One region of the Gordonia sp. NPDC003585 genome, then DNA from elsewhere that is predicted to be linked to it. Evidence: predicted binding sites of a transcription regulator. Region 1 holds the regulator's gene; the other holds the start of a gene.
What was found. Region 1 encodes LexA, which represses DNA repair genes until DNA is damaged. Its sites were predicted from a motif close to CGAACANNTGTTCG; they were not measured.
Positions count from the first base shown of each region.

Region 1 (5,150 bases):
GCCCCACCGCCTCGCCGCACCGCGTCGAGGTCGGCGCGACCCCCGGCATCGGCGCGTCGGCGCGACCTGCCGGGCTGGTCTGCCCGATCGGCCGGCCGGTCGGCCGCGTGATGCCGCGCGGCGCGGGCTGCGTCCGCAGCGGCGTGCCGGCCGCCTTACGAGTGGTGACAATGGTCGAGTCCACGCTGGTGCGGGCGCGGCCCGAACGGGTGAGTGTCGCGCTGGTCATGCTGGCCTCCGGGGGTGCTCGTGGCGGTTGTGCCGGGTACTCGGGCAGTTCGGCGAACGCGCTGTCGAGGACGTTCGACGGCCTCGATCACGTGTTCGATGAACTGATGTTCGAGTTGTACCACGCCCGACCGACAAAGTCGCGCCACACCTCGAACAAATGTTTGAAGTGATCGTCGCGCTCCGCTAGGCTCGGGCCCACGGACATGTCAACACCCGCCGCCGACAACCAGCCGATTCGCTCTCAAGCGAGGCGGCGACAGAGAGGAATCCGAGCAGATGAGCGACTCACGGCCCAAGCGCACCGGAACTCGGAGCGATGATCGCGACCAGGACGCTCCCATCGATCCTGCCGCCGCCGAGGCGTCGCTGACCGCGCGTCAGCGCGGCGTGCTGGACGTGATCCGGCAATCGGTGCGCGAACGTGGCTATCCCCCGAGCATCCGCGAGATCGGCGACGCGGTCGGACTCACCTCGACATCGTCGGTCGCCCACCAGCTGCGCACGCTGGAGCGCAAGGGACTGCTCAAGCGCGACCACAACCGTCCACGCGCGGTCAACGTGCAGGACGCAGATCCGGCCGCGACCAACGCGGGAGGCGATCCGCTGCCGACGCCGACCTTCGTGCCGGTGCTGGGCAGGATCGCCGCCGGTGGACCGATCCTCGCCGAGGAAGCGGTCGAAGACGTGTTCCCACTCCCCCGCGAACTGGTCGGGGACGGCTCACTGTTCCTGCTGCGGGTGGTCGGCGAATCGATGATCGACGCCGCGATCTGCGACGGCGACTGGGTGGTCGTCCGCCAGCAGAGCGTGGCCGAGAACGGCGACATCGTCGCCGCGATGATCGACGGCGAGGCCACCGTGAAGACCTTCAAGCGCAAGAACGGACACGTCTGGCTCATGCCGCACAACGAGCTGTTCGAGCCGATCCCCGGCGACGACGCCGCCATCCTCGGCAAGGTTGTGACGGTGATGCGCCGGATCTGAGGGCAAGTACACCCCGTCGGATATCTGTACCTTTCAACCCGACCGTGGACCTGGCCAGAAACCTCAGCTGTGGCCAGAAACCGCTGGGGCGCCTCGGGTTTCTGGCCAGACACGCGGTTTCTGCACTCACGCAGCGCCGACGATGCGCCGGGGACACCATCTCGCCCCCGCACAGACAACCCATCCCGAGTGCTCGCATCTGCGCGCGTCTCCCATCCGCGCGCAATGCATTACGAGCAGATGGGAGGAATGCGAGCACCTGTTCCGTCGAGCCCGCTAACGTCGATCGGCGCGTTCCGCGGAACGCGCCGCACGGACGCGGCACCCGCAGAAAGCAGGGGAAGAAACTTCCTCCCCTACCCTCAGAGTCCTCCCCTACAAATTTCTCGGGGACGACTGTGAACCCCGGGGAAGAAACTCTTCCCCTAGATTTTGCGGCACCACACTGACGCATTTGCCCGGGTCAGCGACCTGGGCGCCGCCATCGACAGCGGAAGCACAATCCGTTGAAGTTGTGCCCGGAATCCGGGCACAACTTCATACGGAACCACGGACAGCCGAAGTCTTCGTCTCAGACGGCAGGAGAGAGCGGGGTGGCTGCGGCGTCGAGCACCGACGTCGCGGCCTGACGCGCACCGGCCGGATCCGCGGTTGCCAGTGCTGCAGTGGCGGCTTCGCGGCACGCGTCGAGGGTGACCTCGGCGAGCCGCGCGCCGACGCCGGCCGCGGCGACCGGTGCACTCGAGAGCGAGGTCACCCCGAGCCCGGTCAGCACGCATGCGAGGTTGGGGTCGGCGGCGGCCTCCCCGCACACCCCCACCGGCTTGCCCAACGTCTGACCTGCCGACGCGACCTCGGCGATGAGCTTGAGCACCGCCGGTTGCCACGGGTCGGTCAACGACGCGAGGTCCGCGGACATCCGGTCGGCGGCCATCGTGTACTGCGTCAGATCGTTGGTGCCGATCGATACGAAGTCCACCTCCGCGAGGATGAGCGGCGCCAGAATCGCGACGGCGGGGATCTCGACCATCACTCCGGCGGTCATCCCCCGCGCACGCACCTCCTGCGCGAACGCCGCTGCTTCCCGGGCGCTGGCGATCATCGGTGCCATCACCCACGGTGTCGATCCGGTTTCGGCTGCGGCCCGCGCGATCGCATCGAGTTGGTGCGCTCGAATCTCCGGGTTCTCCACCGCGATTCGGTCGCCACGAACTCCTAGCGCCGGATTTGCCTCGTCTTTGTGGTTGACGAACTTGAGCGGTTTGTCGGAGCCCGCGTCGAGCGTGCGAACCACGACCTTCTGCCCGGGAAATGCCTCGAGGACTTCGCGGTAGATGCCCGCCTGCTCGTCGACCGTCGGCTCGTCGGGGCGGTCGAGGAAGGCCAACTCGGTGCGGAACAGCCCGATCCCTTCGACGGGGTATCCGGTGGCCGTGCGTGCCGACGCCCCGTCCGCGACGTTGGCGAGCACCGAGACCTCGTGTCCGTCGGCGGTGCGCCCGGGCCCGTGCCAGGCGGCGACCGCTTCCGCACGCCGACGACTGGCATCGACCTGTGCTCGCGCCGTCGCCTCGTCGGGGCCGATGGTGATGGTGCCGAGCGTGCCGTCGATCAGCACGGGGGTTCCGGCCGGCACCGTCGTCAGATCCGATACCGCGACCACACAGGGAATCCCGAGTTGCCGGGCGATGATGGCGGTGTGACTCGTCGGGCCGCCGAGCCGGGTGACGAGGGCGACGGTGGTCGCCGGATCGAGTCCGGCGGTGTCCGCGGGCGCGAGATCGTCGGCGAGCAGGACAGACGGTTCGATCGGTTCCGGCACACCTGGTTCGGGCAGGCCGAGAAGTTCGGCGAGGACGCGGTCGCGCACGTCGTTGAGGTCGGTGACTCGCTCGGCCATGAGCCCGCCGAGCTTGGTGAACATGGTGGCGAACTGTTCGGTTGCCGCAGCCGCTGCCGCAGGCGCAGGCGATCCTTTGCGAATCAGTCCCGACGCAGCGCCGATCCACCCGCGATCCTCGGCGAGTCCGGCGGTGGCGGCCAGCACTTCGGCGGCTGCACCCGAGCTGTGCGATGAGCGGTCACGGAGTCGGCCGGCGACCATCCCCGCCGCGGCGACAAATCTTGCCACCTCGGGTTCGCGCTGGTCTTCGGGCAGTTCCGTGTTTGCACCCAGGGCGTCCGGGTCGTGGTCGGGGCGCTCCCCGGGCCAGATCGCCGGCCCGTAGGCCAGCCCGCCGACGACCGGCGTTCCCTCCAAAATGCCTCCCGCTAGCGTCTCGGTCACTGCGACCCCTCTCGTCTTCGAGTTCCGCTCCGCCAATCGGCGGCACGGCCGCACATACACGACTCAGTTCTACGCGATTCGTGTCCGGGCTCACCGTCGAGCTGCATTGCGTGACCGATGACCGGCTTTCGAATCTCTTGTGATCAAAGTTACAAGAAATGCTTGACTTGTCAACGCAAACAGGCGTAAACAAATAGATATCAACACTCAAGGCCACACAGATCAACACAACCACACGGGAATCGCAGACAGATCCACCCGGATGTCCCATCGAGAGATCGGAGCGGTGTTGTACGCCGAAGAACGCCAACAGGCGATCGCCGAACAGGTACGCGCGAACGGACGCGCCTCCGTCGCCGCACTCGCCACCAGATTCGAGGTGACGAGTGAGACCGTCCGCCGTGACCTGGCCGCCCTCGAACGGGCGGGCCATCTGCAGCGGGTGCACGGCGGTGCGGTGCGCGCCGGGGTCATGCGGGTGATCGGCGAGCGCGGAATCGACGAGCGGCAGGTCACCCAGACCGACGAGAAGGCCGCCATCGGCCGTGCCGCAATCCGCTTTCTCCCACCCGACGGCGGGTCCGTCTTCTTCGACGCGGGTACCACCACCTTCCAGGCCGCCTCCGCGCTGCCCACCGACCGTCGTCTCACCCTGATCACCAACAGCCTCCCGATCGCCGGCCTGCTGGCCAACCACAATTCGGCCAACCTGCACGCGATCGGCGGCCGCGTGCGCGGTCTCACCCAGGCGACCGTCGGCGCCGAAACCGTTGCGGCGCTCGAACGTCTACGGGTCTCGACCGCTTTCGTCGGAGCCAACGGCATCAGCGAGGCGCACGGATTGTCGACTCCCGACCCTGACGAAGCCGCGGTCAAAGCGGCAATGGTCCGCGTCGCGCAGCGGGTTGTGGTCCTCGCCGACTCGTCGAAGATGAACCGCGAAGACCTGTCCGGCTTCGCCGATCTCGACGACGTGGACGTCCTCATCACCGATTCGGGTGTTGATCCAGGCTTCTCCGCGGCGTTGTCGGCCCGGGGCATCGACGTGGTGATCGCATGATCCTCACCGTCACACCCAATCCCAGCCTCGACCGCACACTCGAGTTGCCCGGGCCCCTCGACCGAGGCGAGGTCCAGCGCGCCGTCGCAACCCGAGCCGAGGCCGGCGGCAAGGGCATCAACGTGTCCCGCGTGGTCGCCGAGGCCGCAATCGCGACCCGTGCGATCCTGCCCGCACGCGACGGAGATCCGCTGCTGCGGGCCCTCGACAGCGTCGGGCTGCCGTACGAGACCGTCGCGGTCGACGGAGAAATCCGGTCCAACATCACCATCGCCGAACCCGACGGCACCACGACCAAACTGAACGCACCCGGAACCGAACTCGACGCAGGACAGCTCAGCGCTCTCGGTGATCTCATCCGGACCCACGCGGCCGACGCCGTATGGGTCACCCTCTGCGGCTCCTTGCCGCCGGGAGTTCCGGTCGACTGGTATCGCACCGTTGCCGACGACCTCTCCGACCTCGGATGCCGGATCGCCGTCGACACGTCCGGGCCTCCGCTGCACGCAGCGGCACTCGGGTCCGTCGACCTGCTCAAGCCCAACGAGGACGAGCTCGCAGAGGTGACCGGTGCCGATGGCGAGGTCT
Region 1 covers NZ_JBEXMX010000147.1:27-5,176, forward strand. Annotated here, with positions in the region: partial or broken gene ABZW74_RS23735 (hypothetical protein) at 1-401, shown strand, start outside; gene lexA (transcriptional repressor LexA) at 508-1,215, shown strand; gene ABZW74_RS23745 (putative PEP-binding protein) at 1,787-3,502, opposite strand; gene ABZW74_RS23750 (DeoR/GlpR family DNA-binding transcription regulator) at 3,792-4,562, shown strand; gene ABZW74_RS23755 (1-phosphofructokinase family hexose kinase) at 4,559-5,150, shown strand, end outside.

Region 2 (5,697 bases), on a different contig from region 1:
GATCGAGAACGGCGAGGTCGACATGATCGCCGCCACCTATTCGATCAACGCGGCACGGTCGAAGAAGGTCGACTTCGGCGGGCCCTACCTCACGACCTATCAGGGCCTGCTGGTCCGCGAGGACGACGACTCGATCAACACCCTGACCGATCTCAACAAGGGCAAGAAGCTGTGCTCTGTCTCGGGGTCGACGTCGGCGCAGAACGTCAAGGCGCAACTGCCGTCGGTCCAACTCCAGGAGTACGACACGTACTCGGCCTGCGTCGAGGGACTACGCCGGGGCAAGGTCGACGCACTGACCACCGACGAGGCGATCCTGGCCGGCTACAACAACTTCTGGGGTGAACAGTTCAAGCTCGTCGAGATGACCTACCCCAAGGCAGCGTGTGTGACGAGCAGCGGCAAGAAGGTGCTGAAGAAGGCCGGCGCGCCGTTCTCCACCGAGCGCTACGGCATCGGGCTCGGCAAGGGCGACACGGCGTCGCAGGAAGCGATCAACGCCGCCCTCGACAAGATGCTCACCCCCGAGGCCGGCGGAACCTCACCGTGGACCAAGGCGCTGCAGGACAACCTCGGCACCTCGTATGTGGACATGATCGCCACCCGCGCCGAACGCAACGACAGCTTCTCCTACAAACCCGACCCGGGCAATCTCGAGTTCCTCGACTCCCCGTCGACACCGTGCCCGGCCGATCTGCAGTGAGGAAGGTGACACGACATGAGTGAACTCTGGGAATCCATGGGGCCAGAACTCTGGCCTGCATTCTGGGTAACCCTTCAGCTGACCTTCTTCTCCGCGATCGGCTCGCTGGTCTGGGGAATCATTCTCGCCGGCATGCGTGTGTCGCCGGTACCGGTGATGCGCGGATTCGCGACCGTGTACGTCAACGTCTTTCGCAACACACCGCTCACGCTGATCATCCTGTTCTGTGCCATCGGCCTCTCCTACAACCTGGGCGTCACGTTCTCCTCGACGCTCAAGACCAACAACTTCTGGCTCGCCGTGGTCGGCTTCATCGCCTACACGGCGACCTTCGTCTGCGAGACACTTCGCTCCGGCTTCAACACGGTGCCCCTCGGCCAGGCGGAGGCGGCGCGGTCACTCGGACTGTCGTTCACCCAGGTCTTCGGGGTCATCGTGCTGCCGCAGGCGCTCCGGTCGGTGATCGGTCCGCTCGGCAGCGTCCTCATCGCCCTGACGAAGAACACCACCATCGCCTCCGCGATCGGTGTTGCCGAGGCGTCGCTGTTGATGAAGACAGAGATCGAAACCTACTCCGACCAACTGTTCTTGATCTTCGGCATCATCGCCGTCGGATTCATGATCATCACCCTCACCGAAGGATTCATCTTCGGCTGGCTGGCCAAGCGACTGGCGGTGAAGCGATGAGCGCCGACGCAACCGTCCTCTATGACGCACCCGGGCCCAAGGCCCGGATGCGCAACCGCATCATCGCGGTCGTCTTCATCGCAGTCCTGATTGCGATCGCGGCATGGGTGATCATCGTGCTCGCCGGCAACGACCAGTTCCTCGGCGAGAAGTGGAGCCCCTTCCTCAAGTGGAGCACCTGGTCGGGGTACATCCTTCCCGGCCTGTTCCGCACGTTGGCGGCAGCGGCGGTATCCATCGTCCTCGCCCTGATCCTCGGTGCGGTGCTGGGTATCGGACGACTCTCCGATCACCTATGGGTACGCCTCGTCGCCGGGTTCTTCGTCGAAGTGTTCCGGGCAATTCCGGTGCTGATCCTGATGGTCTTCACCTGGTTCCTGTTCGCGATCTACGGCATCGTGCCGGCGTCACAGTTGGCCTTCGCCGCGGTCGTGACCGGATTGACGCTCTACAACGGGTCGGTCATGGCAGAGATCCTGCGCTCGGGTATCAACTCGCTGCCCAACGGCCAGACCGAGGCGTCCAAGGCCCTGGGTCTGCGCAAGGGACAGATGATGCGCGTCATCCTGCTGCCGCAGGCGATCACGGCGATGATGCCGGCGCTGGTCTCTCAAATGGTCGTCGCGCTGAAGGACAGTGCGCTCGGCTACATCATCGGCTACTCGGAGATCATCCGGTCGGCACTGCTGTCGTCGGCCCGCTACGGCAACTACATCCCGGCGCTGTTCGTGGTCGCGGTCATCATGATCGCCATCAACTTCGCTCTGTCGTGGTTTGCGACCTGGTTGGAGAAGCGGCTGCGCTCGGGTCGCCGGAAGGTCGACACACCCGACCACGACCAGGCCGACGCCGCCGCGATGGAGAACATGCCGTTCATTGCCAAGTCGTCGCGGTCAACCGGCACTTAGGGCGTGTCTCCTAGGCGTACCTCGAGCTCCTCGGTCACGACGTCGATCGCCATCGACTGCGCGTAGCCCCGCCGAACCAGCATGCCGACCAGCCGGCGAAAGGCCTTGTCGCGCTCGGCCGGGTCGGCAGCCACGCGCTCGGCCGCGGAAGGGGTCAGTTTGCGCGCGACGAGGCTCGCGGCCATCGCCCGTTCGTCGTCCGGGTCCACCTCCGCGAGGGTGGCGCTGATGGTGGATTCGTCGATTCCCTTGGCCCGCAACTCGTGCCGTAGTGCCACCCGACCGCGGCCCGAATGCGCGTGCCGCGAGCGCACCCATTCCGTGGCGAAGTCGGTGTCGTCGATGAGCTGGTGACGGTCGAGCCGAGCCATCACGTCGGCGACCGTGTCCTCGTCAAAACCCTTGCGCGCCAGCCGCTGCGCCATTTCTTGGCGAGAACGCGCTCGGACCCCGAGAAGCCGTAGCGCCGCGTCCCAGGCACTGGGACCGGTGGGCTCCTCGGGGTCCGAGGCGTCGGTCATCCGGTTCAGAACTCCACCGGGGCAGGTGCGACATCGTCGGCGTCGACGACCGCGCCGATACCCAGTTTCTCTTTGATCTTCTTCTCGACCTCGTCGCGGATGTCGGTGTTCTCGAGCAGGAACTTGCGGGCGTTCTCCTTGCCCTGGCCGAGTTGATCGCCCTCGTAGGTGAACCACGAGCCGGACTTGCGGATGAAGCCCTCGGCCACGCCCATGTCGATCAGCGAGCCCTCCTTGGAGATGCCCTGGCCGTAGAGGATGTCGAACTCGGCCTGCTTGAACGGCGGCGCCACCTTGTTCTTGACGACCTTCACCCGCGTGCGGTTACCGACCGCGTCGGTACCGTCCTTCAGCGTCTCGATGCGCCGGACATCCAGTCGCACAGACGAATAGAACTTCAGCGCCTTGCCGCCCGTGGTGGTCTCCGGCGAGCCGAACATCACGCCGATCTTCTCGCGGAGCTGGTTGATGAAGATGGCCGTGGTCTTGGAGTTGCTCAGCGCCGAGGTCATCTTGCGCAGCGCCTGGCTCATCAGGCGGGCCTGCAGGCCGACGTGGCTGTCTCCCATCTCGCCCTCGATCTCGGCGCGCGGCACGAGCGCGGCCACCGAGTCGATGACGAGGATGTCGAGCGCACCCGAGCGGATCAGCATGTCGGCGATCTCCAGTGCCTGCTCGCCGGTGTCGGGCTGCGACACCAGCAGTGCGTCGGTGTCGACACCGAGCCGGGCCGCGTAGTCGGGGTCGAGCGCATGCTCCGCGTCGATGAAGGCCGCGATACCGCCCTGCGCCTGCGCGTTCGCCACGGCGTGCAGCGCCACGGTGGTCTTACCCGAGGACTCCGGTCCGTAGATCTCGACGATGCGTCCACGCGGCAGACCACCGATGCCGAGCGCGACGTCGAGCGCGATCGAGCCGGTCGGGATGACCTCGATCGGCTGGCGGGTCTCCTCTCCGAGCCGCATCACCGATCCCTTGCCGAAGTTCTTGTCGATCTGCGCGAGAGCCAGGTCGAGAGCCTTCTCGCGGTCTTGCGGGGCTGGTGCCATGGGGTTTCTCCTCCGTTGTCCGGCAGGTGACTTCTGTCCGGCTGGTGATTTCGATGTCCGGGATTTCACGTCTGCACGTTATCTGCGGGCTATGACAAAACTGTTCTTCTGCGGCATTGCGTTCTTCTGTGACACTCTCTTGGACGCGAGAGCCTCGCTCCCGGTTCCCTCTGACCCACAGCATGGACGAACACGTGTTCGATGGCAAGGCGACACGCGCGTCAGATCTGCCCGAGTCCCGACGATCGGTTAGCGTCATCTGCGTGGTGGGGCAGGTCGGGGCGAGAGTGGATCAATCGATCCGTCTCAGGGGCAACCCCTGGGTACATTCCACAGTTGGTCTCTGCGTCCGACGCCGGACGGCACGCTTCGCGTGCTTCACGGCGCCGCTGCTGCACGTTCCGGTCATCCCGACCGGCCCTCATCCGTGAGGCCTTGCGCCGATGGCAACAACCCGAGCACCGCGGCCACCCGATCGACCTGCCCGGTCCGGCACCGATCGATTCCCTCCCCTACGAACTGCCCGTCCTCACCGGTGTCGACGATGTCGCGGCCTGGCTGGCTCTCACACCGGCGGAGGTGGATTGGTTCGCCGACCGCGGGTCGTGGCTGACCACAGCACGCCCGGCCCTGCGGCACTATCGGGTGTCCCACCGCGAAAAGCGCACCGGCACAAGGATCATCGAAGCACCCAAACCCATGTTGCGGGAAACACAGCGCCGGATCCTGCGCCGTCTCGTCCAACGGATTCCGGCGCATCCGGCTGCGCGCGGCTTTGTTCCCGGCGGCTCGACCGCGGCCTTCGCGTGGGCGCACAGCGATCGACCGGTGGTCCTGCGCGCCGACCTTCGCCATTGTTTCGAGTCGATCACCGTGTCGCGGGTCCGACACGTGTTCGCGCAGGCGGGATATCCGGCGGGTGTCGCACGGGTACTGGCCGAACTGTGCACCACCACAACCCCGCCCGACCAACTCGTCGGCGTCGACCCCGCGCACGCCGGGTTGCTGCGCCGACGCCATCTCCCGCAGGGTGCGCCGACCTCACCGCACCTGGCAAACCTGGCCTTGCGCAGGCTCGACCAACGACTCGACGGATACGCCCGACGAAATCAGTTGCGTTACACACGATATGGCGACGACCTGGCAGTCTCCGGGGATGCCATGGACGCCGACCGCGCGCTGTGGACGCTGCTCCGGATCGTCGAGGACTGCGGGTTTGTCGTGCACCCGGAGAAGGTGCGCATCATGCCGGCGCACCAGCGTCAGCGCCTGGCCGGCCTCGTGGTCAACGACCGCCCGCAGGTGTCGCGCGAAGACTACGACCGGCTGCGGGCCTTGCTGCACAACGCGGCCCGGCACGGCCCCGAATCACAGAACCACAGCGCCCACCCGGATTTCCGCGCGCATGTGTACGGCCTCATCGCCTGGGTCGGCGCGACCTCCGAAACCCGACGCAGACGTCTGCTGGACATGGCCGACCACGTGCACTGGTAGGCGCCTACCACCGTTGCTTCGGCACGTCGAAGTCCCGGCAGATGGCCACCCACACGTCGCGTGGGTCCTCCCCGTCGTCGATGGCCTGTGCGCCCGTGCGGCCACCGAACTCGGTCAGCACATGGTCGACAAGGATCGAATCTGCCGACGGCACACCGAATTCCGCAGTCATCAGATCGGTGAACTCGGTCAGGCGCACGGTCCCACCCTACGTTCCCTCCCGGCGGCGATGGCGACCACGTGTCGTGCCACCGCGACCGGGTCGACGACATCCGCGTTGGACGCGCCGATGCGCCGTGCAGCGTCGGTGAATCCGGGATCGGCAAGGATCGTGC
Region 2 covers NZ_JBEXMX010000029.1:46,367-52,063, reverse strand. Annotated here, with positions in the region: gene ABZW74_RS10285 (glutamate ABC transporter substrate-binding protein) at 1-703, shown strand, start outside; gene ABZW74_RS10280 (amino acid ABC transporter permease) at 719-1,390, shown strand; gene ABZW74_RS10275 (amino acid ABC transporter permease) at 1,387-2,298, shown strand; gene ABZW74_RS10270 (regulatory protein RecX) at 2,295-2,819, opposite strand; gene recA (recombinase RecA) at 2,825-3,868, opposite strand; gene ABZW74_RS10260 (reverse transcriptase family protein) at 4,304-5,362, shown strand; gene ABZW74_RS10255 (DUF3046 domain-containing protein) at 5,367-5,561, opposite strand; gene ABZW74_RS10250 (nucleotide disphospho-sugar-binding domain-containing protein) at 5,552-5,697, opposite strand, start outside.
Region 2: a site for LexA is predicted at 4,056-4,069, ahead of recA (recombinase RecA). Genes of this name have one in related genera too.